DNA from 3 places in the Paraliobacillus sp. JSM ZJ581 genome. Region 3 is predicted to be linked to each of the others. Evidence: riboswitches for the same ligand, from Rfam matches in the RefSeq annotation. Region 3 holds a riboswitch; each other region holds the start of a gene.

Region 1 (6,602 bases), on a different contig from region 3:
GAATCTAAGATCTTGTCCATGTCATCCCTCTCTTTGTCAAAAAAGTATAGGTAACACTATTTTACATATAAATGGGAAAATAAAACACAGTTAAATAGTCATGTTAATAAAAAATAGCTGAATTTTTTATTGCACTCGTTGAAGAATAGCATCTCAGGTTATGTTTACATGATGAGAAGGTGCAATTTACATTCATAATTAAACTGTTTCAAGCAAAAGAAAAATGGTAATATGTACCCAGTTTTACAAATAGTAATGGTTTGAATGGATTTATTTGTTATATTATGATTATAATAAACTATTAAATAATCGATATAATATACTGAATAAGGATGTGATAACTTTGTCAGATAGTGACTTTCTTAATAATGCTTTCCATGTAATTTCTAGCAGGTCTTCAGAGATAGATGAAAAAATATCACGATTAAAACGAGCAAAACGATTAATTACTGATGAACAAGACGATGCGTTGTCCGCTGTAGAAACAATAAAAAACCCTAGCTTGAAAAAGGGATGGGTAAGTTTAAAAGCAGAGGAATTTTATACGTCTCGTGATGAAGCATATCAAACAATTAAAAAACATATTCACAATTATGACTCCTACGTTACAACCATTAATTGGAAAATAAAACAGTTTGAATTGCAAAAAAGTTCTTTAGAGTTTGCTAGTACGATTGCAAATCAAGCTGATTCGTTGCTTCAGCAGGGAGAGGATGCAATAGATGCGTTTAGTAGAAAGATAAGTGAATTAAAAGGTAGGTTGTTCTAAATGTTCGTAACATTTAATAAAAGCAGTAGTGGTGGGAAAGAAATAAAGCTACCATTTTATCTATTTAAGTCACAATTGGATCAAGCAATATGGCGTTTAAACCAATTGAAGTTTCCTAAGCCTGATGATAATTATGGGAGAAATCAATTGAATTTCACAAAAGAGTGGTTAGAACGTGAAGAATCGATTCATCAGTTATTTACTCAATATAAAGAGATAGTCAGAAGCAATATTGATGATACGGAAAGAAGTGTAAAGAAACTGAAAGAGCAAGATGAATCAATGATCAGGTGAATGATATTAAAGTATAAATGATGTATGGGAAGTAATAATGGGAGTAGCTTTTTACCCGTTTTTAAGCTTTATTATATATGGCGATAATAAAAGGGAATTTCTAAGAAAACAGGGAGATTCCAATTACATTACTCCATAATAGCAAAATGACAGTTGACAATATATGAATTTAAGTGTAAAGTAATCTCTACAATTTAAATAAAACTGAATTTTCTTATCCAGAGAGGTGGAGGGACTGGCCCAACGAAGCCTCGGCAGCAGACTTTTTTAGTACTGTGCCAATTCCAGCAAGCTTTATGCCTGAAAGATAAGAAGAGATATAGATGCATACATCCATCCTCTTCTTATCTTTTATAGGAAGAGGATTTTTTATGGTGTATTTTTAAAGGCATTAGCTTTACAAGTGAGACATATTTGAAACTTGTACTTACAATACTAGAAGGGGAGATGAGAAATGGGTAAGCTTGATCAAGTAAAGTTAGATTATCTAAATCATATTTTGCAAGACATTGATTATGGATCAATTGTTTTGACTGTACATGATGGGTACATTACGCAAATTGATTCAACCGAGAAAAAAAGGTTCCAAAAAAAAGGTATACAACCATCTCAAAAAGAACGTAAACTACAGAAAAATAAATGATTTGCCGATTAGACAACTAAAGGCATCTTCCACTCTATTCAATCATAAGATTGATAGCGTGTGAGATGCCTTTTATTTTTGGCATAAACGAGAGAGTAATTAGATTATCAAAGAGATAAAACAATGATGTGAAGGCGATTAAATAGTGGAGGTGAAGTAAGTTTGGATTTATTAACATCTTTAAAAGAAAGGATTTTGATTGCTGATGGAGCGATGGGGACTATTTTATATTCCCATGGTGTTGATCGAAGTTTTGAAGCATTAAACCTTACGCACCCTACTCAAGTTCAGCAGATACATGAAGCTTATATTGCTGCTGGCGCGGATGTGATTCAAACGAATACTTATGGTGCTAATTATATTAAACTTGCTCGATACGGTTTAGAAGAACAGGTGAAAAAAATAAATCAAACAGCGGTCCAAATTGCTAAAAAGGCAAGTAATAAGCGTTCGTACGTTTTGGGGAGTATTGGTGGAATTCATGGTACTAAAACGATAGTAAAATCAACGGAAGAAATTAAACGTAGTTTTAGAGAACAATTATATTGTTTGCTTTTAGAAGGGGTAGATGGGCTTATTTTAGAAACGTATTACAATTTTGATGAGCTAGTAACGGTTTTGGAAATTGCGCGTGAAGAGACCGATTTACCGATTATTACGAATGTTTCCATGCATGAGACTGGAGTGTTGGAAAATGGCTTGCCTCTCTCAAAAGCTTTAAAACAGCTAGAATCGCTTGGTTCCGATGTCGTTGGTGTCAATTGTCGTTTTGGTCCATCGCAAATGATTCGATCATTAGAATCTGTTCCCCTCTTGGATAAGGCTTTTCTAGCAACGTATCCGAATGCAAGTTTACCGGCTTATCGAGATGGCGTTCTTTATTATAAGAATGAACCGAACTATTTTGAATCATGTGCACTTGATTTAAGGAACCAAGGTGCTCGTCTAGTTGGTGGTTGTTGTGGAACGACACCAGAGCATATTAGATCGCTTGCTATAGGGATGAAAAATCTTAAACCGATTAAAGAAAAAGCTATTGTTCAAGAGGAAATTAAAGTAATATCACAACGAAAAAAAGGGAACGAATCATTAGCAGAAAAGGCAAAAAAACGAAAAACGATTATTGTCGAATTAGACGCACCAAAGCATTTAGATCTTACCGAGTATATTCAAGGGGCAAAGGCATTAAAAGAAGCAGGAGCGGACGCCATCACACTTGCGGATAACTCATTAGCAAGTCCTCGAATTAGCAATATAGCGATGGCAACATTATTACAAAAACATGGTATCAGACCACTTGTCCATTTAACTTGCCGTGATCGAAATTTAATTGGCTTACAATCACATTTAATGGGATTACACACACTCGGCATAACAGAAATATTAGCGATAACCGGAGACCCAACCAAGATTGGTGATTTCCCTGGAGCAACCTCTGTATTCGATGTTAATTCATTTAAATTAATTGAGTTAATTAAAAAAAGTAATAATGGAATTTCTTTTTCAGGTAATACATTAAGAGAAAAAACTGCTTTTCATGTAGCTGCTGCTTTTAATCCTAATGTGAAAATCGTAGAAAAGGCGGTAAAACGACTAGAAAGAAAAGTGCTCAGTGGGGCGGACTATATTTTAACACAACCAATTTACAGCCCAGAGGCGATTTTTGAGTTAAAACAAGCAACCGCTCATATAGAAGTCCCCATTTTTATAGGAGTTATGCCATTAACATCAACTAAAAATGCTGAATTTTTGCATAATGAAGTTCCAGGAATTAGATTGACCGATGAAGTGCGAGAACGAATGAGAGCAACTGTAGGTAGCAAAGCGGCATCAACGGAGGAAAGTATTTCCATATCAAAAGAGTTAATTGACACAGCATTGGAACACTTTAATGGAATATATTTAATTACTCCATTTATGCGATACGACATATGTGTGAAGCTGGTGGAGTATATCCAAGAGAAAACAAGTCTGACAGCCAAAGAACAAGAAGTGACAACATAGAAAAAGATTTGTAATAGAGTAAAAAATATAATGGAGGAGATTTGGTATGACAAAAATAAAAAGTTCAAACTTAGGTTACCCACGAATTGGAGAGAAGAGAGAATGGAAAGAAACGCTTGAAGCGTACTGGAATGGAAATATAACAGAAGAGGAATTAATTCGAACAACAGATGAAATACGTCTAACTAATCTGCGAAAACAGAAAAATCAAGGAATCGATTTGATCCCTGTTGGTGATTTTTCGTTATACGACCATGTCCTAGATACTTCTGTTGGATTTGGGATCGTACCGAATCGATATGACTACACTGGAGGTAAGGTCGATGTTGATACATACTTTGCAATGGCGCGTGGTGTGGATCAAGTAATCGCATCAGAAATGACAAAATGGTTTAATACAAACTATCATTATATCGTTCCTGAGTTGAATGATGCGAAACCTTCGCTTGTGGAAAATCGAGCACTTAAATACTATAAAGAAGCGAAAGAAAAGCTAGATATTGATGGGAAACCAGTTATTTTAGGACCGATCACTTACTTGAAATTATCGAAGGGTTTTGAAGACAGACAGTTTAATGAGTTAGTTGATGTGTTTTTACCTTTATACGTACAAATTCTACAACAGCTAGCAGATGCTGGTGCAACATGGGTTCAAATAGATGAGCCAATTTTTGCTACGGAAGTAGGGGAGGATGTATTAGAAGCGACTGAAAAAGTCTACCAAATATTTGCAAGAGAAGTGCCAGGCTTAAATGTTATTTTTCAAACTTATTTTGAAAAAGTATTTCACTTTGAGAGAATTAGTAAGCTCCCAGTAAGAGCTATTGGGCTAGATTTCGTTCATGGAGATTCATTGGAACTGTTAAAAACATATGGTTTTCCAAAAGATAAAACACTTGTTGCAGGAGTGGTGGATGGTCGTAACGTGTGGCGTGCTAACCTAGAAGAGAAAATTACTATTCTAGAGACGATTAACTATTTTGTGAGTGATGATCAATTAATTATTCAGCCGTCTGCTTCTTTATTGCATGTACCTGTTACGAAAACATTAGAACAAAAATTGGATCCGATTATTTTAGAGGGGCTGTCCTTTGCAGATGAAAAGCTACAAGAAGTTTCTATTCTAACGAAAGGATTACGAGAGGGACGTGGAACGATCCAGAACGAAATAAATGAAGTGAACGAGGCATTAGCCAGATTACAAGCTACTTATCGCTCAAATGATGCAGTTAGAAACAGCGTTGCTTGTTTAACAGAAGCAGATGCGGAGCGAAGTCCAGATTTTTCAACACGAATTAAACAACAGCGTGAGCATTTAGCCTTGCCTTTGTTACCAACTACCACGATCGGAAGTTTACCTCAAACGCCTGAAGTAAGAGCTACACGAACTAAATGGCGTAATGATGAAATAACAGATCAAGCGTATGAAACATTTGTGGAAAATAACATTAAACGTTGGATTGCGCTGCAAGAGGAATTAGACCTTGATGTGCTTGTACACGGAGAATTTGAACGTAATGATATGGTTGAGTATTTTGGAGAAAAATTTAATGGATTTACTGTAACGGAATATGGTTGGGTTCAGTCATACGGTTCGCGTTGTGTTAAACCACCTCTCATTTTCGGAGATGTATCATGGGATAAACCAATAACGATTAAAGAAAGTGTTTATGCCCAATCATTAACCGATCGACCGGTAAAAGGAATGTTAACTGGTCCAGTGACCATTTTAAATTGGTCTTTTGTTCATGATACAACGCCACGATATGAAGTAATGAAACAAATTGCGTTAGCATTACAAAAAGAGATAGAAGCATTAGAGGCAAATCAGATTAAAATTATTCAAGTTGATGAGCCAGCACTACGTGAAGGATTACCACTCGATTCTAAAAAATGGACTGACTATTTAAAGGAATCAGCTTATGCATTCCGTTTAGCTACAGCAACGGTTGAAGCTGAAACACAAATTCACACGCATATGTGCTATTCCAACTTTGAGGATATTTTTGATTGCATTGATGCACTAGATGCAGATGTTATTTCTATTGAAACGTCTAGAAGTCACGGTGAGCTTGTCTCTACCTTTGAGGATAATACCTATTTTAAGGATATTGGGTTAGGTGTTTATGATATCCATAGTCCACGAATTCCATCTGTAGAAGAAGTGAAGGAGAATGTCAATCGAGCATTACGAACCATTTCGCCAAAGCAGTTCTGGGTCAATCCTGATTGTGGATTGAAAACGCGTAAGGAAGAAGAGACCATTCGTGCGCTTCAAATAATGGTTCAAGCGGCAAAAGAAATAAGAAGTGAACAACTAGCTATACAAAAATAATGAGAGAAAGGCGCTCTAATTGTGATAGGGGCGTCTTTTTATTATCCATGTATCCACTATTTTTAATAAACATTCAAAGCCAGACGTACACGAAGATAATAGATGAGCAAATGGATAGACACTATTTCTACACAAATAAAAAGGGATGAACATTTTGTTTGTCGAATAAATGTGAATAAGTAAAAAATACATATAACAAATAAAGGGAGCGAAAAGGACTAGTCTATATTTTGATAAATTAACATCAAGATTTCGAAATGTCAACATTTTACATACTTTTTTTAGAAAGGAAGATATTGTGAACAGTTTGTCTATGAAGAAGCATTTTCAAAAACTCTATATACAAAGAGAAGAAATGAACAAAGAGATTATGAAATTTAGAGATAAAGAATGGAATAGACCATATAAAGATAAGTGGTCATGGGGAGAAACGTATTACCATTTATATTTAATGATGAAATGGTTTCGAAGACTGAGTATGATTTATATCCCTTTATCGAAACCGATTGCTAGTTTAAGAAAAAATAAACCGTATAACGTTCATAGTTACGATATAT
Region 2 (12,394 bases), on a different contig from region 3:
CAAAGATGAAAGAGAAGCATACATGATGAGATTTATTGCTTAGGAAGAGTTTGGAGGATTGTAAATAATAAGATCCTTCTCTTTTTATATAAAATTATAGATAGGTGTGGTTGTATGGATAGAGTATATAATTTTTCAGCTGGTCCTTCTATGTTGCCTTTGCCAGTTTTAGAAAAGGCACAGAAGGAATTATTAAACTATCAAGGCTCTGGAATGTCAGTTATGGAGCTTAGTCATCGATCGACGTTTTTTACTGAGATTATTGCAGAAGCAGAAAACTTGTTACGTCAATTGATGTCGATCCCTGACAATTATAACGTTTTATTCTTGCAGGGAGGAGCTTCACAGCAATTTGCGATGGTTCCGATGAATGTGTTAACTAAAAATCGAAAAGTAGATTTCGTACATACCGGTTCTTGGTCGAAGAAAGCAATGGCAGAAGCAAAAAAGTTTGGCGAGGTTCGAGTGATTGCTTCTTCGGAAGATAAAAATTTCACTTATATTCCAAGTGTAACATCAAATATGATTGATCCAAAAGCGGATTACGTCCATATTACAATGAATAATACAATAGAAGGTACCGTGTTTCGAGACATTCCTGATGCAGGAAATGTACCAATTGTAACTGACATGTCTTCAAGTATATTATCTGAGGATATTGATGTATCGAAATTTGGCTTGATATATGCAGGAGCACAGAAAAATATTGGTCCTGCTGGTCTTACTGTGGTGATTATTCGTGAAGATTTAATTGGTAATGCTCCAGCTCACACTCCTACTATGTTAAATTACGAAACACATAGAGACAGTGAATCGCTATACAATACACCGCCTACATTTGCTATCTACATGGCTAAACTGGTGTTTGAATGGATTAGAGATCTTGGTGGGCTGAAGGTAATGGAGGAAATCAATCGAGAAAAGGCAGCGTTACTTTATCAATGTCTTGACGAATCAAAACTATTTACATCGCCAATTGATCGGAAAGACCGGTCATTGATGAATGTTCCATTTGTTTCTGTGAATGGAGATAAAGATATAGAAGCGAAATTTATTAAAGCTGCACAGGGAGAAGGGTTAGAAACATTAAAAGGTCATCGCTCTGTCGGAGGAATGCGAGCTAGTATCTACAACGCAATGCCGAAAGAAGGAGTAGAGAAACTAGTTGCATTTATTAATAAGTTTGAAAAAGACTACGTCTAACAGATTATGGAAAGATAAAAATTAAAAATGTTGAGATACAACTAAATGACGCATAAAGAAATGAACGATAAGATGTTAGATTAAGATTATCGTTCATTTTTTATTTAGATCCAATCATTTGGCTGTTGCAATATGTGATATGCATTAATAAAAAACTGTTTTTTACGATGTACTGTTATTGGATGTTCCCTTGTCTCGTCTGTACTTGAAAAGAAGACCAGTTTGAAATGGTAGGAAGTGAAGCTGGACTTGTTCTGTATCAATATTATTTATTAATTTATTAATACAGGTGTGCAAAGTGTTGATATTATAAGTTATAACTGTTATATTAATTTTGTATTCATAATATAATAGGGGGGATATTTGTGAAAAGGGTTATTTATTTATGTATAGTGCTTTTCATCCTTACTGCATGTGGGCAAGACGAGGAATCTGAAAAGGATGTTGCTGGAGAGAAATGGTCAAACATTCAACAATCGGGGGAAATTGTTGTAGGGACAGCGGGAACGTTGTATCCAGCATCTTATTATCCGGAGGGGTCTGAGCGTTTAACAGGATATAATGTTGAGGTAATCCGAGAATTAGCAAAGCGCTTGGAAGTAGAAGTGAAGTTTGAAATCATGTCGTTTGATGCTATGCTAGCAGCTTTACAATCAGGTCGTGTTGATATTATAACGGCAGGTCCTAGGGAAGAGAGTAAAGATAAATTCATTTTTAGTGACCCAATTAAATATTCTTATTCTACTATGATTGTCCGATCGGAGGACCATTCGGGGATAGAATCTTTAGAAGATCTGAAAGGTAAAAAAGCAGGAGGTGCAGCAACGACTGTTTATAGTGATATTGCTCGTAAATATGGAGCTGAAGTGATCACTTATGGAAATGCAACCAATGATGTTTATTTAAGAGATGTAGATAATGGTCGGACAGATGTTGTAATAAATGATTATTATCTACAATTGCTTGCATTAGAAGCATTTCCAGAAATGGATTTGAAACTACATCCGGATTTAAAGTTCCATCCACAAACAGTTAGTGTTGTTGCAGAGAAGGATGCAACTACATTAGCACAAAAGATCGATGATGTGCTTGAAGAAATGAAAGAAGACCAAACGTTAACAGAATTATCAAAACAATTTTTCGGTGGACAAGATGTGTCGGAAAAATTGGAAACAGATATAAAAGAAATAGAAGGTGTAGAATAATATACAGTAAGATTTGGATGTTTGTATATCTGGTACGTTTAGGGTGATCCATTGGGTTGAAAGTTGTTATTGAAAGAGTTAAACAAAAGAACGAGTAATCTATTTACAACAAGTAGTCTCTACTATATTGTTTTTAGGAATTCTACTTTGTTGAATGAAATCAAAGGAATAGAATAGGACAAAAAGCATTATCTTAACTGATCTAGATAATGCTTTTTGTTGTTAATTATAAAAGCTACTGGATACAGACAAATGTTAAGGTTAACTGTGTCCTGCAACATTTTAGCTATATCTTTTTAACTGATTTTTTAATTTTGGTATAATATGCTACGCTTCGTCATATACTGCCTTAAAGTTAGCGAATGAAACGGAAAAGCATGCTTAACATGAGAGTTAATGTCTTTTGAGTTAACAGGCGCTATCTACTGCAATTGTAACGATACAATCTCCCAGACTTAAAGCGAGTCATGCTACTGTTTAAAATAACGCTGTTTATTGTGTCAAATACAACATTAAAATTTTCTGCGACAGTTAATGGGAAATGCTTGTGTAAAAACCTTTCGAATCCATGATTGTAGACGATAATAAGGTTGTATGTTTCACCTAGAACTGACAACTTAACCTATTGAAATTCTTAATTTTCGCAATAATTGTTTTTATCTTTTAAAATAATAAGAAATGTGATATATTTTGAAAATGTGTATTAATGTGCATTGATATTTATTCAATTGTTAGAAAATTCATGTTTTAATTAAAGGAGTAGATGACGTGTCAAAGAGAAAGAAAAGCTTTTTCCAACGAAGTCTAGATAGAATTGAAACTGTTGGAAATAAGCTTCCTCATCCTGTCGCATTATTTGCATTGCTTGCGTTGCTTGTTTTAGTCGTATCTGCAATTGTTTCTGCCACAGGTGTTTCGGTTGAGCATCCGGGTCAACCAGGGGAAATGATTACTGTAAAGAATTTATTAAATGGAGAAGGAATTGCTTATATATTTACAAGTATGGTAGATAACTTTATTAATTTTGCTCCATTAGGTGTGGTGCTTGCTACAATGCTTGGTATCGGTTTGGCAGAGCGTTCTGGACTTATTAGTGCTTGTTTGCGCGGTTTTGTTTTGGCTATTCCTAAGAGCCTGATTACAGCAGGGCTTGTGTTTGCGGGTGTTATGTCAAGTGTAGCTACTGATGCCGGATATGTCGTTTTACCACCTTTAGGTGCTGTTATTTTTGCGGCGTTAGGACGTCATCCGCTTGCTGGTCTTGCCGCTGCATTTGCTGGTGTTTCGGCAGGTTTTAGTGCTAACTTGTTATTATCCTCGCTTGAACCATTGCTAGCAAATATGACGATAGAGGCCGCTGCTATTGTCGATCCGAGTTATGCAGAAGGCATGAATATTACTATGAATTATTATTTTATTATTGTATCGGTCTTTTTGCTTACTATTGTTGGTGCGGTTGTTACAGAGAAATTAGTTGAACCTAGGTTAGGTAAATATGAAGGGGATTATACAGAAAATTTAACAGGTTTAAGTAAGATAGAGAAAAAAGGCTTAATTTATGCAGGGTTAAGTTTACTTGTTACAGTGATTGCTGCTTCTTTCTTAATTGTACCTGAAGGTGCACCGCTACGTGGGGAAGATGGGGCAATTATTCAATCTCCATTTATGCAGTCGTTGGTTGTCATTATTATCTTTGCCTTCTTTGTTCCTGGTTTAGTTTATGGTATTGTTACAAAAAATATCACAAGTGATAAAGATGTGGCAAGTAAATTATCTGATGCGATGGCAGCTATGGGAATGTTTATTGTTCTATCGTTTACTGCTGGGCAATTTGTTGCTTATTTTAATGAATCCAATTTAGGTTTGGTTATTGGTGTTTATGGTGCTGATTTTCTAGAAAGTATTCAATTAGAAGGTATTCCATTAATTATACTATTTATTCTGATTGCCGGATTTATTAATGTTTTTATAGGCAGTGCTACAGCGAAATGGGCGATGATGGCGCCTGTATTTGTTCCGATTATGATGGGGATGGGCTATTCACCTGAGTTAACTCAAATGGCTTATCGTATCGCTGATTCGGCTACAAATATTATTTCGCCATTAATGACTTATTTTGCGGTAGTTATTGCTTTTGCGCAAAAATATGATAAGAAAATGGGGATTGGAACGTTGATTTCTACAATGTTTCCGTATACGATCTTCTTCTTAATTGCATGGACAGTAATGCTCGTTGTTTGGATGCTATTAGGAATTGATTTAGGTCCAGGTTCACCTATTCATTATACAGGTTGATTAGAAAAGTCAAGGTGATGTCATTACCTTGACTTTTCTATAATCATTCAGAAACATCTTTTGTTGAATTTCGATAAATAATTGTATGTGGTATGATGATTCGTTTTGCGGGTTCATCTTTGTTTGTAACCTTTTCGATTAAACATTTGGCGGCTTGAACACCGAGCATAAATATTTGAATGTCCACAGTTGTAAGCGATGGTCTTGTAATTTCAGATAAATATAAATTGTTGAAGCTGGTAATGGAGATATCTTCGGGACAAGCTATTCCAAGTTCTTCTAGCATGTTTATAACCCCTAGGCTCATAATGTCATCAGCAATAACGAGTGCGGTAGGGGGTGCTTCTAACGAGAATAATCTTTCTACAGCTTTTCTTCCACCTGATTTTAAGAACTCTGCATGAACAACATAGTCTGGTTGTGTAGTTAAATTTGCATCCTTTATGGCTCGTTGATAGCCATGAAGACGATCAACGGTGACAACAAGGTCTTTAGAACCGCCAATAAACGCAATGTGTTGATGCCCTAGCTCGATCAAGTGATTGGTCACATCTGCGCTTGCCGCAAAATTATCGTTATCGACATATGTGATTTTACTCTCGTTCTCATAGGGTTTTCCAACGACAACAAAAGGAAAAGTTTCCTCTAGTAAAAAGTCCATGATAGGGTCTGATACTCGAGAATATAATAGGATGATACCATCAACCCAATTGCCATAAACCATGCGCTTAACCTCTTCAAAAAGTTGTGCTGCATCTCCGCCTGTTGATACATATAATGAGTACTCTGTTTCATGTGCGAATGTCCCGACTCCTCTTAATACTTCGGGAAAGAAAGGATTTTGTAGAGCGGTTTCAGCAGATGTTGGCATGATTACTCCAATTGCTTTTGTTGATCGTACTGCTAAATTTCTTGCATTGACATTTGGGTGATAGCCTAATTCCTTCATTGCTTTTCGCACCCGCTTTTTCGTATCTGTACTAATGCGTGGGCTGTCTGCAATTACTCGCGAAACAGTAGAAGGTGCTACATTTGCTTTTTTTGCTACATCTTTAATGGTAACTGCCATATACATTCCATCCTCTGAAAAATTAATCTTTCTTTATTCATCCATATTATAAACGAACGTTAACGCTTTGAAAACAAACAAGTAATCCAAACAACAGGATAATCGTTGCTTGGATTACTTACTCGATTATCCTTTTGTTGCTCCTGCTGTTAAACCGCCAATTAAATAGCGTTGTAACAGTAAGAATACTAGTGCGATCGGAACGGCGATTAGAATCGCGCCAGCAGAAAAACGGGTAAAGTTAGTTGAAAATTGATCATTAATAAAATTATATAACCCCAAGGCTAATGTATATTTTTCTGGACTTGTTAATACAATGCGTGGCAATAAGAAATCCATGAAGGGAGCCATAAAATTAAATAATGCAACAACTGCTAAAATTGGTTTCGCGAGCGGAAGCATAACAGACCAAAAAATTCGTAAATGTCCAGCTCCATCGATCTTTGCGGCTTCATCTAATTCTCTAGGGATCGTATCAAAGTACCCTTTTACTAACCAAGCGTTAAAAGGAATTTGCCCGCCTAGATATATCAACGTTAAGCCGACTAAAGAATCAGTTAAACCAATGGTGGTTAATAAAATATACAAGGCAACCATTCCCATTAGTGCTGGAAACATTTGAAGTAATAAAAACATGTATAAGCCATACTTTCGTCCGATAAATTTGTATCTTGAAAATACATAAGCGATTAATGAAGTGATGACAACGGAACCTAGAGAATTAGCGATTGCAACCCCTAAACTGTTTTTATACCATATTAAATAATCGCTATTAGGACTGGTGAATAACCATTTGTAATGCTCAAGTGTAGGGTTTTCGGGAATGAGTTGCGTTACTAGCATATTTGTACCTGGGTTTATGCTCATCATAACAGTCCATATTAAAGGGTAACCGATTAGTATAAACATGATAATTAGAAATAAGTAGATGAACGCTACTTCCGCTTTTGATTTTGTTTTACGATTAATAGTCATTAGTAACGCCCCTCCTCTTTAAATGAAGCTGTTTTTCTAAATTGGAAAAATGCGAATCCCATTACAATGACTCCCATGATAATCGTTATAGCTGCAGCCATGTTGTAGTTGTTCGTTTCAAAGGTTAGTTTGTATACCCATGAAATTAAAATATCAGTACCTCCTGCGTTTTGCCCGCGGACTGCTGGTAGACCTTCGTTAAATAAGTAGATAATATTAAAGTTATTAAAATTCTGTGCATACTGCATAATGAGCAGTGGTGCAGTTGCGAACAAGATGTGAGGTAGTGTAATAAAGCGAAACTTTTGCATTCTTGTCCCACCATCTACATCTGCGGCCTCATACATGTCAGACGGAACGCTTTGTAAAACACCGGTGAAGAGTGCAAAAACAAATGGAAAGCCTAACCATGTTTGGATCATAATTAATGCGATTTTCGCCCAAAATGGATCAGATAACCAGGGGATCATCAAATTAAACTGACTAAGAATATCTCGATTGATTGCGCCAAAAGTAGGGTTAAATAATGCTGAAAATATTAAAATGGATACGAATGCTGGCACGGCCCAAGGCAAGATTAATACAGTTCGGATGGTCCGTTTAAATTTAATCCGTTTATCATTTACAAGTAAAGCTAAAAAAAGTCCAAGTACAATTTGTAATGTCGTTGCAACTACTGTCCAAACAATGGTCCATGTGAATACGTTTAAGAAAGTATCTTGCCAAATATCAATATTGATTAAGTTAATAAAGTTGTCAAATCCTACCCAATCCAATAGCTTTCTTGGTGGTGCGTTATACTGGTTATAATTTGTGAATGCTAATGCAACCATAAATAACAAAGGTAGAACAACAATAAAAAGTAACATTGCTAATCCAGGTAATATCATGAAATAAGGGAAACCGTTATTGTAAAAATCTCGTACGCCTTGTAATAGTGAAGGGTTTGGTTTTCCTTTCTCGATCGCAATCGCATCTTTGCGTGCATCACATAAATTATAAAAGTATATTGCAATGCCAAATGCTAAAATGATTAAAGAAATAAACCCTTGAATCAATAATTGAATAGAATGGTGTTCTCTTGGGATAGTTCCAAGAGTGAAAAGTCCCCAAATACCGATATCAATATAATTCCAAGTTGTTATTAAAAAAGAGACGGTAACCACTAATAGTAGTATCCCTTTCATATAACGCTTGTTATATAATTGACCTAATCCTGGAATGACAGATAGTAACGTAGCTCTGTTTCGTCGTTGACTAAGATTGATTTTTTTCAGCGAAGCCACTTTATTTCCTCCCTTAATACAAGTGCTATATGGGGAGGGGCGCTTCCCATATAGCAGTATCTAATATTTATTCTGTAGCTCCAGATGCCTCTATGTTATCTGAAATCGTTTGAACGGCTTCGTCTAGCACATCTTCAACAGGTTCCCCTTTAGAAATAAATGAGAGTGCGTTATTAATAGGGTCCCAAATCTGTTGCATTGCAGGAACGCCAGGCATTGGCTCGCCGTAAGTTGCTTGTTCTGCGAATGCAGAATAGATTGGATCATCTGCTATTGCTGGATCATCGATAGAATCTACACGAGCAGGCATTTCGCCAGCAACATCATAGTAAAGCATTGCGTTTTCTTTATTAGTGATATAAGACATGAAATCTTGTGCCCACTCTTTGTTATTTGAGTAATATGATAATAAATAAGCTTTTACACCTACGAATGATTTTGGATGCTCGCCATTATCTAATGTCGGGAGTGGGGTTGCTTGTAAATCATCTCCAAGTGCATCATGATATTCTCTTACCATCCAAGGACCGTTAATAACAGCGGCGACTTTTCCTTCTTTAAATAATCCGTTCATAATATCGGGAGTTAAATCTTGAGGGATGTAATCGTTATCAAACCAAGACTGCATTAATTTACCACCCTCTACAGCACCATCATTGTTTAAACCGATATCGCTAATGTCGTACGCACCATCATTGTTAGCGAATACATATGCCCCGTTACCAGAGAAAAACGGATATGTGAAATAGAAATTTGCTGCTTCCATTAAGAAACCATATGCATCATTGCTAGTATTTGTTTTTTCTTCGGCAATGGTCATTAAATCGTCCATTGTTTCTGGTGCGCTATCAACCAATGCTTGGTTATAGAATAGTGAGTATGTTTCGGTTACTGCAGGATAACCCCATGTTTCACCGTCATTTGTTACAGCGCTTATCGCTGCATCTGTGTATTCTGCTGCTTTATCATTTAAATTAACTGGATCAATTAGCCCGCGTAGAACTAAGTCACCAATTCTATCATGGGGTTGGAAGATGATATCTGGTCCGTTTCCTGCGGGTCCTTCAACATCCAATTTTTCAATTTGATCAAGCATATTAATTGGAATCGCTTCAATTTCAATGTCAGTTTCTTCTGTGTATTTTTCGGCGATTTGTCCTACAGCTTCTTCCTGCTTTTCTTCTGCGTTTACCCAGATGGTTAATTTTTCTGGTTTTTCTGGCATTTCCACAGCTTTTTCTTTTCCTTCGTCATTACCGTCACCAGTATTTTTTGAACCTGTTTCTTCTGGACCGCAGCCTACTAGTGTGCCTGCTAAAAAAAATATTCCTACGAAAGATAAAAACCATTTCTTCATAACACATAAGCCTCCTTGTAATGATAATATAGGTTTTAATGAAAACGGTTGCGCATGTTTCTTGTGAATTATTATAACTTGCCTAAAAGAATTTTACAATACTAAATACAAATAAAATGTTGGTTTTTTAATAAATATAACGCTTACAAAATAAAACGAATAATTATATACTTATGATAGACGTTATGATCAAGTTCTAATTAAGTATATTTTTTTAATAAATATACTTAATTAGTGCAATCGATTGTTCGAATTTATAGTAGGAATGAATGTATATGCTTCATACATCTGTTTATCATCGTGCTGTATCTCCGTTTGTTTATAATTATCAAATAAAGACACAATGAGGTATTGCTTTGTTATGTCCCAATGCGTAGTTGTCTTATCTTATGATAGGCAAATAACAACACCGTTATATGATTGGGAATCCTTGGTGTAGCAATTGGTTGCAAATATAATGTTCTAGTGCGTGTTGCTGTTTTTGCTTTAATTGCAACACTTTCTTCTCTGTTAATTTTAACTTGAAGCATCGGTAAGAGTCGTCTTTAATTGCTAATTGATAGGTTTTATTTTCGTTTGTTTTTTCAAAGTGGAAGGTATATCCTTCTTCATAATTAACTAATAGCTTTGAAACTACAGTGATTACTTCTGCGAAAAAAAGTTTGTGTTGATCTGTTCTTTGTTTGTTAACCAAATAGATCACTCCTGTTAAATTTAAATGCAACATATATTAAAAAGTGATAAACGAAAAACCCCTCTTCATCAAATGATGAAAGAGGGGTTACTTATATAACCGTTATGATTCATCATCCAAAGCATTTGCTTTGCTGGTTGGGGCACCTTGCTAATTGTAGGTTGCCGTGGAGTCCTAGAGCCAGTTCTCTCGTCCACTCTTTATAAATATATGTTGTTAGCCTAATTATAACATATATTTATCATTATTTCCTAAAAATCAAATTAATATTTCAATTTTTAAGACATATACTCTGTAAAGATGAGAGGAGGCGTTTGAAAAAGTGAAACAAGTTTTATTAATAAACGGCCACCAATGGTATGCACATAGTCAAGGGAAGCTTAATCAAACAATGTTTGAAGCCATCCACAAACAATTAGAAAAAGAATATAATGTTGCAACAACAGTTGTTAATCAAGGGTTCGAGGTAGAAGAAGAAAGAGAGAAATATTTATCTGCTGATATAGTCATCTACCAGACCCCAATTTTTTGGTTTAGTTTACCTGGAAAGTTCAAAAGTTACTTTGATCAAGTATTAAAACGCGGTGTTTTTTATGCAAAGGGAGAAAGGTATGGAAGAGGTGGTCTGTTAACAGGGAAGAAATATATGATTTCCACAACATGGGGCGCACCATTAGAAGAGTTTGGAACAAAAGATGGTTTTTTTAATGGTAAAACAGTGGAAGATGTTCTTTTTCCCATCCATTGTATGCACCGTTATATGGATATGGAGCAACTAGAAAGCTTTTCTGTACACAATATCTTTAAAGATTTACAGGTCGATAAGTATGTAAAAGATGTTAAACAACATTTAAAAAAAGCGCTGAAAGAATAATGAGAGAAAAATTAAAAGTAAATAAATCATATAATCGGCGAACGAAATTCATGTTAAGTGATCGTTCGCTAGTTTTTTTCTAAATTTATGTGCAATAATATACTTTATGATAAAATAATTTATATGTGCATGTATTTTATAAAAGGAAGGTAAGTTCATGTCGGAAGAAAATATAACAAGAATAGAACAAGATGGAAAAGAGTTTATCTTGATAGGGACTGCGCATGTGTCAAAAACAAGTGCAGAACAAGTAAAAGAAGTTATTGGGAATGAGCAACCAGATACGGTATGTGTTGAATTAGATAAGCAACGTTATCAGTCTATTATAAATGGTGATCAGTGGAAAGACATGGACATTTTTAAAGTGATTAAAGAGAAAAAAGCCTCCCTGTTATTGATGAATCTTGCTGTTTCATCTTTTCAGAAACGTATGGCAAAGCAATTTGGTATAGAGGCAGGACAAGAAATGATTCAAGGTATCACGTCTGCGAAAGAAAATAATGCACAGTTAGTATTAGCTGACCGTAATATTCAAATTACTTTTGCAAGAATTTGGGGTGGCGTAGGTTTTAAAGGGAAAATGATGCTTTTAGCCCAAATTTTGGCAGGTATTTTCACGAAAGAAACAATAACAGAAGAAGATTTAGAAAAAATGAAAAGTCAGGACTCTATTCAATCGATTCTGAGTGAATTTACTGAGTCATTTCCTCGATTGAAAAAACCATTAATAGACGAACGGGATCAATATTTAGCTCAAAAAATTAAACAAGCTCCTGGTGGAAAAATTGTTGCTGTGTTAGGTGCTGCGCATGTACCTGGTATAACAAAAGAGATTAAAAAAGAGCATGACTTAAAAGCTTTAACATCTGTACCACCAAAATCTAAAGTGCCTAAAATCATTGGTTGGTCGATACCGATTTTGATTATTGCACTGATCGCGTTTACTTTTCTAAATAACCCAGCTGCAGGTTGGCAACAAATGCTGAGCTGGTTATTGTGGAATGGTACATTCTCGGCATTAGGCGTAGCAATTGGATTGGGTCATCCATTAGCAATTGTTACTGCATTTGTAGCTGCTCCAATTACATCCTTAAATCCATTAATTGCAGCTGGTTGGTTTGCTGGTTTTGTACAAGCCTTTGTCAAAAGACCACATGTTTCTGATTTTGAAAACTTATCAGAAGATGTTTTCACTGTAAAAGGGTTTTGGAGGAATAAAGTTACTCGTGTGTTGTTAATTATCGTCCTAGCTAATCTTGGTAGTACATTAGGAACGATTATTGCGGGGACGGATGTTGTACGGTTATTTATCAATAATATATAAGAAGTAAAATCTCCACATCACATAATGGTGTGGAGATTTTCTGAAAACAAAGGTGTGACGTGAAAATTGAACAGTAAAAGACTGTTTTGATCGGTTTGATATTTTTATCGAC
Region 3 (12,394 bases):
TTTTAGCAAGCATTGAAATGATACTTGTCTTTTCTTTTGCTGTACTGATGAGATAGAAATTTCATGCTTACGAATGCTTTCACAATGAGAATAAACCCCTGATAGGTAATCCCCTACATTTAAATCTTTAAAGTATGTCTTGCATGTTTTTGAATCATTCAATCCATTCGGGCCGTAATTCTCATAATTCTCAGTCCAAACATATAGAGGCACTTCTGCAATTCCATATTTTAAACATCATTCTTTTAACATATAATCTATATTTTTGTATGTCTTTAATACTTCATACTTAAACGGACTAGAGTAAAAGTTACATTTATCAGACATAAGAAACTCCCTTTAAGATGAAAACAGATTTTTTTAATCTGTCTACCTTAAGGGGAGCATATCATTTGTCTAGAAAAGGGGCTATTTTTTGTGTTAATTTTACAATGGAGCAATATAAAAATAGAGATGCAACATTGTATCCCTATTTTTTATGTGTAATTTATCTTGATGTTTTCAAATTGTACATTTAGCAAGTGTATGATTGTTTGGTATTTTAAAAGGTTAATGTTTAACTGGTTCAATTATAATTTCGTTCAATTTTACATTTACCGTATTTGTGATTGTATCTGCAACGGGGCATGTTTGTTCAATAAACGAAACAAATTTTTCTACTTTTTCTTTCGCGTCATTTGTTGCGATATATACGTTAAAACGGATATTAGAATAACCAGGGCGGACAGTTGATTTACCCAAGAAACCATCAGTGTCTAGTTCTCCTTCTACATCAATCCATAAATCATCAAATGTAATATCGAATTTTTTTGCATACACTTGAGCTACAATCGTTTGACAAGCCCCTAATGCTGCCAAAGTTAGTTCGACAGGATTCATTCCTGTATCATTTCCGCCAAGTTCCTTGGGCTCATCTACGATGATTTCAAAATTGCGGGATGTAACTTTTACTTGAACACCTTCTTGTAACTGTGCAGTCGCTTGAAAAGTAGTTAATGGCATGTTTAAGATTCTCCTTTTATAGATGGATTATTGTATGAGTAAGTAAAATCCCCCCATCTAAAAAAGCAATACAATTTAAAAATTTAGATGGAAGGAATGTAAATAAAAGCAATTCGCTTAATTAATCATTTGATTAATGTACAGGGAACTGGTTGGTATATCCGCTAAATTGTTGGTGTGTTTGTTGTACATTGTTTTGATCGGCTCTGTCTAAACTGTACCACCCATTTTTAAACATCAAATTATATAATGTGCGTTGCATGTTTTGTGTTTCGTTAAAAATAGCTAACAAATCTTGATACAACGCATGATTACTTGCTTCATTAAGCGCATTACTATACGACTGTGTCATATATTTTTCAGTTGAAAGCATATCATTAAGAAAGTCACGATCATTCATTTCGGGCGTTTTTTGTACTTGTGTCTCTGGATTTTGTACTTTTTGCTGATTCATTGAAAATCTCCTTTATCTACTGCAACATACCATTTTGCTGAACAGCTGTATGTTGCAATATTTTTTGGTAATGCTTTTGGTGCATTTGACAAGCTTGCTCTAAAGCATGTTTAACTTCTGGTATGTTGCATTGTTTAGCAAAAAAATGTGCTTTTTTTGTTGCATTTAAATTCCATGACATCATATCGATTAGGTATAACAAATCTTTTGAACTAACCATAGTTGGTGGTTGTTGCATGACTTGATTCGATTGATTTAAATTACCAGTATTCATTTGTTGTTGCATAAAAAAACCTCCTTTAATTAGGTTACATACGTAATTTGTGTATTTTTTGCAATACTATACACGCAAGTTAAAGATGCAAAACACTAGTCAAAGCGATGCTACCTTCTATATAATAGAAAGTAGCATTTGGATTGTAGGGTACAATCATGTAGAATGATATAGGAGGGGACTTCGATGACGTTAACTTTTTATGCTTATCCTAAATGTGGTACGTGTCAAAAAGCAAAGAAATGGTTAGATAAAAATAATATAGCTTATGAACAGATACATATTGTTGAAAATCCACCAACAAAAGAGGAATTAAAAAAACTAATTCAACTTAGTGGGTTGCCAATAAAAAGATTTTTTAATACAAGTGGAAAAAAATATCGTGAGCTAGATTTGAAAAATAAGCTACCAGAGGCTACGGATGAAGAGAAATTAAACTGGTTAGCATCTGATGGCATGTTAATCAAACGACCAATCACTACAGATGGTAAACAAGTAACGATTGGATTTAAAGAAGAATTATTTGAACAAGCATGGAGATAAAATAATCTTAATAGTTTTAATATAAATTTATTATTCAAGGAGGTCTACCAATGCATATTCCAAAGGAGCTACATTATTCAAAAGAACATGAGTGGATAAAGATAGAAGGAGAAACAGTTCGAATTGGTATTACGGAGCACGCACAAGATGAATTAGGTGATATTGTCTTTGTTGAATTGCCAGAAGCAGGCGATACGATTGAAGAAAATGAACCTTTTGGAAGCGTAGAGTCAGTAAAAACCGTTTCAGAATTATATGCACCGCTTTCTGGGAAGGTTATCGAAGTGAATGAAGAATTAGATGATAGCCCTGAATTTGTTAACGAATCACCTTATGAAAAAGCTTGGATGATTGTTGTTGAACCTAATAATACGAGTGATATTGACAAACTGATGACTGCAGAACAATACCAAACAATGATCGAAGAAAAGGAATAAATTAAATCATCCCTTGTTACAATTATAATTGTAACAAGGGATGATTTGTTCATATGATATAGTATAGAAACATTTGCTTTTTCGAAAAGGTGGAATCGAAATGAATAAAGATATGGCTGAATCAAAACGTATACTAATTGTTGAAGGTTTAACAGATAAGATACAGATTGAGAAAATCGTTACAGACGCTATTACTATCATATGCACAAATGGTACATTAGGTGTTGAGAAAATGGAACAATTAATTAATGATTTCCAATTAGATGATTGTGACGTATTTATTTTAGTCGATGAAGATGAAGCTGGTCATAAGCTTCGAAAACAGTTAACAATAGAACTTCCTCATGCACAACACATTTATATAGATAAAACCTATCGTGAGGTAGCTGCTACACCTGAAGTAGAGCTCGCGACAGCATTAGTTAGCAAACATATTAATGTGGATCCGATTTATCTTATTTGAAGGAGTTTCAAATGAAGCAAATAGTGAAAGAGAATAGTCATGTATTCAATCAATCGCAACAATTGATATTTATTTATAGTCCATTTTGTCGAACTTGCCAATTGGCCAGAGACATTTTAAGAAAAGTTGAAAAACAAACGAATGCTCATCTCTTTTATGAGATGAATGCAGGTTTATTTCCTACGTTTATGCAAACGAATAAAATCGGAAGTGTTCCTTGTGTTTACATTAAGTTTGCTGACAATACAATTGAAAAAATTTATTCTATAAGTAATATCGAAAAAATAGCAAAAACTTGGTCAGTATTTGGCTTTAATAAATCATAAAATTGTACCTACTGCTTCTACAATCTCTATCATTGTACTTTGTTCACCAAATACACGATAGATTTCACCTTGCTGATTAATAATCACAGTAGTTGGTACACCTTCACATTTAAATAGATCATAGACTTCCCTATCATTGTCTTTTAATGTAGGTTGGGTAAGGAATTTAGTTGTATAACTTACTGCCTCTCCATCATTTCGTTCTCTTCCTGTCACATTTATTGTCACCATCTCTACTTTATCGTCATTTATTGAACGATAAAGTTGCTCTTTTTTAGGCAGATCGGAACTACAGTCCGGACACCACGATACCCAAAAAGTTAAAATTACAATTTTTTCTCTATAGTCGGCTAGTTTGAAAATACCTGGTTGGTTGATATACGGTAAAGTAAAATTAATCGATTGCAACAATATACCCCTTCCTAATACGTTTATCTATTTTGTACTTAATTTTCTATAAGCAATTTTTGATGTTACAGCATTATTGTAAAGGATAGTACTGTACTTACTCAACTTTGAAAAAAAGTTGACATATGATTAATATCATGCTACCATGTCAATTAAACAAAAAATAGAATATGCATTTGAATCTCTTATCAAGAGAGGTGGAGGGACTGGCCCGATGAAGCCCGGCAACCGTTAAACAGTTTATGTTTAAAATGGTGCCAATTCCTGTAGAGCAATAATTGCTTTTGCAGATGAGAGAACAGATTAATTATAGACAAAGTGTCTTTCTGTTCTCTACAACAGGAAGGCGCTTTTTATATTGCAGGAGAAAGATTCATAGATTGTAAAATTATTTTAAGCATCCATGAGCTAAAGTACAGAAAAATTATAGGTGATTAAAGAAAGTAGGAATAAAATGATTAAAATTAAGCAGCTCTCAAAAGTGTTTCAAACAAAGGACACAACGATCCAGGCTGTTAATGCACTTGATTTATCCATCGATAAAGGAGAAATATTTGGTGTCATTGGTTATAGTGGAGCGGGTAAAAGTACCTTTATTCGTTTAATTAATCGTCTAGAAGAGCCGACATCAGGTCATGTAACGATTAATGATCAAGAAATTACAGCTTTATCAAAAAATGCATTGCGTTTATCAAGACAAGAAATTGGGATGATCTTTCAACATTTCAATTTATTATGGTCACGCACGGTACGGGAGAATATTATGTTCCCATTAGAAATAGCTGGCATTTCAAAAGCTGAGCGATTGGAACGAGCTGATGAATTAATTCGTCTTGTTGGATTAACTGATCGAGAAGATGCTTATCCTGCTCAATTAAGTGGTGGACAGAAACAACGTGTTGGTATTGCAAGAGCTTTAGCTAATAACCCGAAAGTGCTGTTGTGCGATGAAGCGACATCGGCATTAGACCCTGAAACAACGGATTCCATTCTGTCATTACTTGTTGATATTAATAAAAAATTAGGATTAACCATTATTTTAATTACACATGAAATGCATGTGATACAGAAAATTTGTCATCGTGTTGCAGTAATGGAAGAAGGACGTGTCGTTGAGCAAGGGAATGTGATGGATGTTTTTTCTCACCCGAAACAATCGGTTACCAAAAAGTTTGTAGAACAAGTGATGGGTAAACCGAATGATGAATTGACAGATGAATCAATACTGAAACAGATCGATCAAGGGAAAATTTTACGCTTGCATTTTTTAGGTGAAACAGCAAATCAGGCTACAATTAGTCAAGTTGCGAAAAAATATAATGTTGACTTAAATATTTTGCACGGGAATGTGAAGCAAACACAGTCTGGTGCATATGGAACACTTTTTGTTCAAATAACAGGTGAAGATGAGGAAATAGAAAAAGCAATCAACTTTATTACTTCCACATCTGTTCAAGTGGAGGTGAAGTAACATGTTCAATCAACTTTTTCCAAATGTAGAATGGTCAGGTATTGTGGAAGCAATGCTTGAGACCTTTTATATGACGTTAATCGCATTAATTGGAACATTTATTTTAGGGATGGTCTTAGGATTATTCTTATATTTAACATCACCGGGTGGTATTTGGGGAAATAAAGTAATTAATATCATTGTAGCTACGATCGTTAATGTATTCCGTGCAATTCCATTTGTTATTTTAATTTTATTATTATTCCCTTTTACGGATTTCTTAATCGGAACGCTTCGTGGGCCAAATGCAGCATTACCTGCACTTATTATCGGGTCTGCCCCTTTTTATGGAAGATTAGTAGAGATTGGACTCCGAGAAGTAGATAAAGGAGTGATTGAAGCGGCGAAGTCAATGGGTGCAAAAACATCAACCATTATTTTTAAAGTGTTATTAAAGGAATCTACTCCAGCGCTAGTATCTGGTTTGACTGTTACGGCTATTGCGTTAATAGGATACACAGCAGTCGCAGGTATTATTGGTGCTGGTGGGTTAGGGGATTATGCCTATTTCTATGGTTTTTTACGGGGGTACAATGATGTAGTGTTCATGTGTACTGTGTTGATTGTTATCATTGTTTTTGTTTTTCAATTTATTGGTGATGGAATTACGAATAAATTGGACAAAAGGTAATATTAATTCTTGTTTATTACAAGAAAAATATAAAAGTCATAAGCTAAAGGGGAGAATTAAAATGAAAAAAGTATTACTTTTATTGTTTGTTGGATTATTTGCTGTCGTATTAGTTGCTTGTGGAGATGAGGGAGAAGGTTCAGACGAATCAGCAACTTCAACAATTAAAGTGGGGGCAACTAGTGTACCTCATGCCCAAATATTAGAAGAAGCAAAACCGTTGCTAACGGATAAAGGGATTGAACTAGTGATAGAAGAGTATCAAGATTATGTTTTGCCGAATAAAGATTTATCAAGCGGTGATTTAGATGCGAACTACTTTCAACACATTCCTTATTTGGAATCTCAAGTGGAAGATTTTGAATATGATTTTGTGAATTTGGGTGGTATTCACGTAGAACCAATGGCTGTCTATTCTAAAAATATCAAAAGTGTAGAAGATATTTCTAAAGGAACAGAGGTTATCATTAGTCGTTCTGTTCCAGATCATGGACGAATACTAGCTCTATTTGAGTCTGAAGGCTTAATTACTTTAGATGAAAATGTTAAAAAAGCAGAAGCAACGATTAATGACATTGTCGAAAATGAATTAGATTTAACATTTTCTCCTGATGTAGATCCAGCTGTATTACCTGAGATGTATGAAAGAGAAGAAGATGCCCTTGTGGTAATTAATACAAATTATGCCATTGAAGCTGGTTTGTCACCAGTTGATGATTCCTTATTTATTGAAGGGGGAGAATCTCCTTACGTAAATGTTATCGCAGTTCGTAGTGAAGATGAGAAAGATGAGGCACTATTAACATTGGTAGATGTACTTCAATCAGAAGAAATTCAAAACTTCATTACAGAAAAATACAATGGGGAAGTCGTTCCTGTTGGTGCCGAATAAGTAGAAAAAGCAAAAGCTAATAAACAATAGAAAATCGAACCTATTATTGCTATGTTATTGTTATTTGATTGGTTTGGATATAGATAAGCTCAAACCCCTTTGTATGGTTTGTCAGTAGTTTTGTTGCATTTTTTTATAAGTGTTACAATAATGATGTCAAATCAAGAAAGGAAGGGTTTATTTTAAACCATGGACAATTTAGCTTTAAATTACACATCTGAAATGGAAAAGGCGATGCAGCAAAATCATGGCGTTGGTTATGCTGAATACGGCCAAAATTTAGAAAAACGTTTAGAAATCGAGCGAAAAAGAGAAAAAAGCCATCGAAAATGTTTGAAGATAGTTACAGAAATGGAGCAACAAGCACACCGTTAATAAATGAATAAATTTAACAAAATCCCTCGTAACAATAACGTTATGAGGGATTTTTCGTAAAGTTTAATAAAAAGTATGTTAGTAGATTGTACAGAAATCATTTATATAGAAATTGAATTATGCTATTGTAATTACAATAACGAATTTATAAACCAATAAGTTTGAAAACCAACTTGAAGAATGGCTGAAATTGTTGATTATAGATTCGAAATAGTATAAGATTGTAATGAGAATAAACTGATAATGACTAGGATATTTATTCAGTTCCTATAAATTAAATGTTGGAGGTATCGATATGTCTGGATCAACTTTAGAAATCAAAGATCTTCATGTTGAAATTGAAGGTCAGGAAATATTAAAAGGTGTAAACCTAACAATTAAGGGTGGGGAATTCCACGCAGTAATGGGGCCAAACGGAACAGGAAAATCAACATTGGCTTCTGCAATTATGGGTCATCCTAAATACGAAGTAACAAGCGGCAGTATTTTGTTAAACGGGGAAGATGTTTTAGAAATGGAAGTAGATGAACGTGCTAAAGCTGGATTGTTTTTAGCGATGCAATATCCAAGTGAAATTAGTGGTGTAACAACTTCTGATTTTTTACGCTCTTCGATTAATGCACGTCGTGAAGAAGGCGATGAAATTCCATTGATGAAATTTATCAAAGAAATGGATCAAGCAATGGATTATTTAGAAATTGATAAAAATATGGCTCAACGTTATTTAAATGAAGGTTTTTCTGGCGGTGAGAAAAAACGTAACGAAATTCTTCAATTGATGTTATTGAAACCGGCAATTGGAATTCTAGATGAGATTGACTCAGGTCTAGATATTGATGCATTAAAAGTCGTATCTAAAGGAATCAATAAACTTCGTAATGAATCATTCGGTTGCCTAATTATTACGCACTACCAACGTTTATTAGATTATATTACACCAGACTATGTGCATGTGATGATGCAAGGACGTGTTGTGAAATCTGGTGGTCCAGAATTAGCAGAGCGCTTAGAAGCAGAAGGATATGACTGGATCAAGCAAGAATTAGGAATTAAAGAGGAAACTGTAGGAAATAACGCATAATAGTACAGTAAGGAGGGATTAGATGGCTGTGCAAACAAAATTACCATATGATGAAGCATATATAAAAGATTTTTCAACAAAACACAATGAACCGGAATGGATGCTTACATTACGTCAACAGGCTTTAGAGCGTGTTGACATGTTAGAGATGCCAAAACCGGATAAAACGAATATAACAAAATGGAATTTCACTACATTTACGCATGATGTAGCTGGAGAAGCAATCGATTCATTACAAGATCTTCCAAATGATATTAAAGTATTTGTCGATACAAAAAAAGATAATAATATCGTTATTTTGCGAAATCAGACGACAGCTTATCAACGTTTTTCGCAAGATTTATTAGAGAAAGGCGTTATCTTTACTGATATTTTCTCTGCAATAGAAAAACATCCTGATCTTGTGCAACGTTATTATATGAAAGATGCTGTTTCATTTGATGAGCATCGTTTAACGGCACTACACGCTGCATTAATGAATGGCGGTGCCTTTGTATATGTTCCTAAAAATGTAGTGATTGAAGAGCCACTTCAAGCGATATTCTGGCAAGAAGACCCTAATTTAGGATTGTTCAACCACGTTATCATTGTTGCAGAAGCGAACAGCTCATTGACATATGTGGAAAACTATATATCACACAATAAAGATGAACAAACCGTTGCAAATGTTGTAGCGGAAGTTATTGCGCACGATAATGCTTCTATTTCTTTTGGTTCAGTAGATAACTTTGCGCATGGTACGACTGTTTATATGAATCGTCGTGGTATCGCTTATCGCGATGCAAATATTGAATGGGCACTTGGTCAAATGAATGATGGTAATACAGTGTCTGAAAATATTACGCACTTAATTGGAGATCATTCCTCTTCCTATGCGAAAGCAGTTTCAGTAGGACGTGGAGATCAAACACAGAATTTCACTGCTAAAATTGTGAATTATGGAAAACAATCGAATGGACTTATTTTACAGCATGGTGTGATGAAAGACAGTGCATCTGCAATCTTTAATGGAATTGGAAAAATTGAACACGGTGGTACAAAAGCAAATGCTGAGCAAGAATCTCGTGTTTTAATGTTAAGTAAAAACGCACGTGGAGACGCAAATCCAATCCTACTAATTGATGAAGATGATGTAACTGCTGGGCACGCAGCTTCTGTTGGTAGAGTAGACCCACTTCAGTTATATTATTTGATGAGTAGAGGAATCTCTAAACAAGAGGCAGAGCGTTTAATTATTCATGGTTTCTTAGCACCTGTTGTGAATGAAATTCCAATAAAATCTGTACGCGAACAACTTACAGAAGTGATTGAGAGGAAAGTTTACTAATGGATGTAAAGGCAATCCGTTCTCAATTTCCAATTTTAAACCAAGAAATTAATGGGAATCCTTTAGTTTATCTGGATTCAACAGCTACGTCACAAAAGCCTATGTCAGTTATTGAAGCGGTAAACGCTTATTACAGATTGAATAATTCAAATGTACATCGTGGTGTTCATACGCTAGGGACACGTGCAACGGATCAGTATGAAGGAGCAAGAGAGAAGGTTCGAGCTTTTATTCATGCCCAATCAACAGAAGAAGTGATTTTTACTCGTGGTACGACTACTGCTATCAATACGATAGCTTACAGTTATGGAAATAAGAATCTCTCTCATGGTGATGAAATTGTTTTAACACCAATGGAGCATCATAGTAATATCATTCCGTGGCAGCAAGTTGCTAAAGAAACTGGAGCCACTTTGACGTATATTCCGCTACAATCGGATGGTACGATAACACTAAAAGATGTGAAAGAAACAATTACACCAAATACAAAAATTGTTGCTATGACGCATGTTTCCAATGTATTAGGGACAATTAATCCAATTAAAGAAGTTGCAGACATTGCTCACAAGAATGGTGCAATTATTGTTGTTGATGGTGCACAAGCTGTTCCTCATATGGCAGTAGATGTGCAAGCATTAAATTGTGATTTCTATGCTTTTTCAGGTCATAAAATGTGTGCACCAACTGGAATAGGTGTACTTTATGGTAAAAAAGCATTATTGGAAGAGATGGAACCAGTTGAATTCGGAGGCGAAATGATTGACTTCGTTGATTTATATGATTCGACTTGGAAGGAGCTCCCGTGGAAATTTGAAGGTGGTACACCAATTATAGCTGGTGCTATCGGCTTGGGAGCTGCCATTGATTTTCTCAATACAATTGGTATGGATAATATAACTGAGCATGAAACAGAGCTAGTTACGCATGCGATGCAACAATTAAAAACAATAGATGGAATAGAAATATACGGACCAGAAAATCGTGCAGGATTAATCACTTTTAATTTAGCAGATGTGCATCCACATGACACAGCAACTGTATTAGATGCTGAAGGTGTTGCGGTTCGAGCTGGACATCACTGTGCGCAACCATTAATGAAGTGGTTACAAGTTACTGCAACAGCAAGAGCTAGTTTCTATTTGTATAATACAACAGATGATGTTGATCGATTTATAACAGCTTTACAAAGAGCAAAGGAGTTTTTTGGTGATGTCTTTTAATAATTTAGACACTTTATATAGACAGGTAATTATGGATCACTATAAAAATCCGCGCAACCGCGGCTCTTTTGATGAAGAATCTCTAACGATTAACATGAATAATCCAACTTGTGGTGATCGCATTCAACTACATTTATTAGTAGAGGATGATATTGTAAAAGACGCTAAATTTGAAGGAGAGGGTTGTTCCATTAGCTTGTCATCTGCTTCTATGATGACACAAGCAATAAAAGGTAAATCCACCGAAGATGCGTTGCATATGTCTAAAGTTTTCTCTGAAATGATGTTAGGGAATGATGTGGACACAGAAGATATGGATTTAGGAGATATAGAGGCGTTGCAAGGTGTAGCGAAATTTCCTGCTAGAATTAAGTGTGCAACTTTATCGTGGAAAGCAATGGAAAAAGGGATAGATAAATAATTAATACAATAGGAGGGGTAGGACATGGCTAAAAAGGCACCTGAAGTTGGAGAATATAAATATGGCTTTCACGACCGTGATGTTTCTATTTTTCGTACAGAAAAAGGGCTAACAAAAAAAGTAGTCGAAGAAATTTCTCGAATGAAAGAAGAACCACAATGGATGCTTGATTATCGTTTGAAAGCATTGGAGCAATTTTATAAGCAACCAATGCCACAGTGGGGTGGAGATCTTTCGGAACTTGATTTTGATGAAATCACCTATTATGTTAAGCCATCAGAGCGCTCAGAGCGTTCATGGGATGAAGTACCAGATGAAATTAAACAAACATTTGATAAATTAGGTATACCAGAAGCAGAACAAAAATATTTAGCTGGTGTATCTGCACAATATGAATCGGAAGTAGTTTATCATAATTTGAAGGAAGATTTAGAGAAGCTAGGAATTGTCTTTAAAGATACAGATACGGCATTAAAAGAAAATGAAGAATTGTTTAGACAATACTTTGGAAAAGTTATTCCAGCAACAGATAATAAATTTTCAGCATTGAATTCTGCTGTTTGGTCTGGTGGATCATTTATTTATGTTCCAAAAGGAGTAAAAACAGATACGCCGTTGCAAGCATATTTCCGAATTAACTCAGAAAATATGGGACAGTTTGAGCGTACATTAATCATTGTAGACGAAGGTGCTTCTGTTCATTATGTTGAAGGTTGTACAGCTCCTACGTATACAACGAATTCGCTGCATAGCGCGGTCGTTGAGATTTTTGTTAAGAAGGATGCCTATTGTCGTTATACAACGATTCAAAACTGGGCAAATAATGTGTATAACCTTGTGACAAAGCGTGCAACATGTGATGCCAATGCAACAATGGAGTGGGTTGATGGGAACATCGGTTCTAAGTTAACAATGAAGTACCCTTCTGTTATTTTAAAAGGAGAAGGCGCGCGTGGGATGACCTTATCGATTGCATTTGCAGGGAAAGGGCAACACCAAGATGCAGGAGCAAAAATGTATCATTTAGCAC

What was found. A riboswitch is a leader RNA that binds a small molecule or an ion and turns the genes downstream of it on or off. The one in region 3 is predicted to bind S-adenosylmethionine.
Region 1: it holds a riboswitch for S-adenosylmethionine, as region 3 does, so the genes downstream of both, ACH6CY_RS14800 (DUF2292 domain-containing protein) here and ACH6CY_RS09565 (methionine ABC transporter ATP-binding protein) in region 3, are expected to answer to the same signal.
Region 2: it holds a riboswitch for S-adenosylmethionine, as region 3 does, so the genes downstream of both, ACH6CY_RS02490 (hypothetical protein) here and ACH6CY_RS09565 (methionine ABC transporter ATP-binding protein) in region 3, are expected to answer to the same signal.

The regions. Positions count from the first base shown of each region.
Region 1 is NZ_JBISEP010000040.1:27-6,628, forward strand. It holds gene ACH6CY_RS14790 (DUF5082 domain-containing protein) at 344-769, shown strand; gene ACH6CY_RS14795 (YwqI/YxiC family protein) at 770-1,063, shown strand; SAM riboswitch class I at 1,275-1,377, shown strand; gene ACH6CY_RS14800 (DUF2292 domain-containing protein) at 1,518-1,706, shown strand; gene ACH6CY_RS14805 (bifunctional homocysteine S-methyltransferase/methylenetetrahydrofolate reductase) at 1,869-3,710, shown strand; gene metE (5-methyltetrahydropteroyltriglutamate--homocysteine S-methyltransferase) at 3,757-6,045, shown strand; gene ACH6CY_RS14815 (DinB family protein) at 6,359-6,602, shown strand, end outside.
Region 2 is NZ_JBISEP010000002.1:155,594-167,987, reverse strand. It holds gene serC (3-phosphoserine/phosphohydroxythreonine transaminase) at 115-1,203, shown strand; gene ACH6CY_RS02520 (transporter substrate-binding domain-containing protein) at 1,569-2,408, shown strand; gene ACH6CY_RS02515 (AbgT family transporter) at 3,177-4,703, shown strand; gene ACH6CY_RS02510 (LacI family DNA-binding transcriptional regulator) at 4,747-5,772, opposite strand; gene ACH6CY_RS02505 (sugar ABC transporter permease) at 5,899-6,741, opposite strand; gene ACH6CY_RS02500 (carbohydrate ABC transporter permease) at 6,747-8,024, opposite strand; gene ACH6CY_RS02495 (extracellular solute-binding protein) at 8,101-9,390, opposite strand; gene ACH6CY_RS02490 (hypothetical protein) at 9,803-10,117, opposite strand; SAM riboswitch class I at 10,191-10,293, opposite strand; gene ACH6CY_RS02485 (NAD(P)H-dependent oxidoreductase) at 10,407-10,958, shown strand; gene ACH6CY_RS02480 (TraB/GumN family protein) at 11,116-12,282, shown strand.
Region 3 is NZ_JBISEP010000015.1:16,714-29,107, reverse strand. It holds gene ACH6CY_RS09610 (hypothetical protein) at 1-213, opposite strand, end outside; gene ACH6CY_RS09605 (OsmC family protein) at 550-1,002, opposite strand; gene ACH6CY_RS09600 (spore coat protein) at 1,136-1,456, opposite strand; gene ACH6CY_RS09595 (hypothetical protein) at 1,473-1,742, opposite strand; gene ACH6CY_RS09590 (arsenate reductase family protein) at 1,917-2,273, shown strand; gene gcvH (glycine cleavage system protein GcvH) at 2,324-2,710, shown strand; gene ACH6CY_RS09580 (toprim domain-containing protein) at 2,811-3,173, shown strand; gene ACH6CY_RS09575 (thioredoxin domain-containing protein) at 3,185-3,499, shown strand; gene ACH6CY_RS09570 (TlpA disulfide reductase family protein) at 3,494-3,907, opposite strand; SAM riboswitch class I at 4,090-4,204, shown strand; gene ACH6CY_RS09565 (methionine ABC transporter ATP-binding protein) at 4,362-5,378, shown strand; gene ACH6CY_RS09560 (methionine ABC transporter permease) at 5,380-6,048, shown strand; gene ACH6CY_RS09555 (MetQ/NlpA family ABC transporter substrate-binding protein) at 6,110-6,940, shown strand; gene ACH6CY_RS09550 (YuzK family famiily protein) at 7,130-7,315, shown strand; gene sufC (Fe-S cluster assembly ATPase SufC) at 7,611-8,396, shown strand; gene sufD (Fe-S cluster assembly protein SufD) at 8,419-9,723, shown strand; gene ACH6CY_RS09535 (cysteine desulfurase) at 9,723-10,943, shown strand; gene sufU (Fe-S cluster assembly sulfur transfer protein SufU) at 10,933-11,364, shown strand; gene sufB (Fe-S cluster assembly protein SufB) at 11,389-12,394, shown strand, end outside.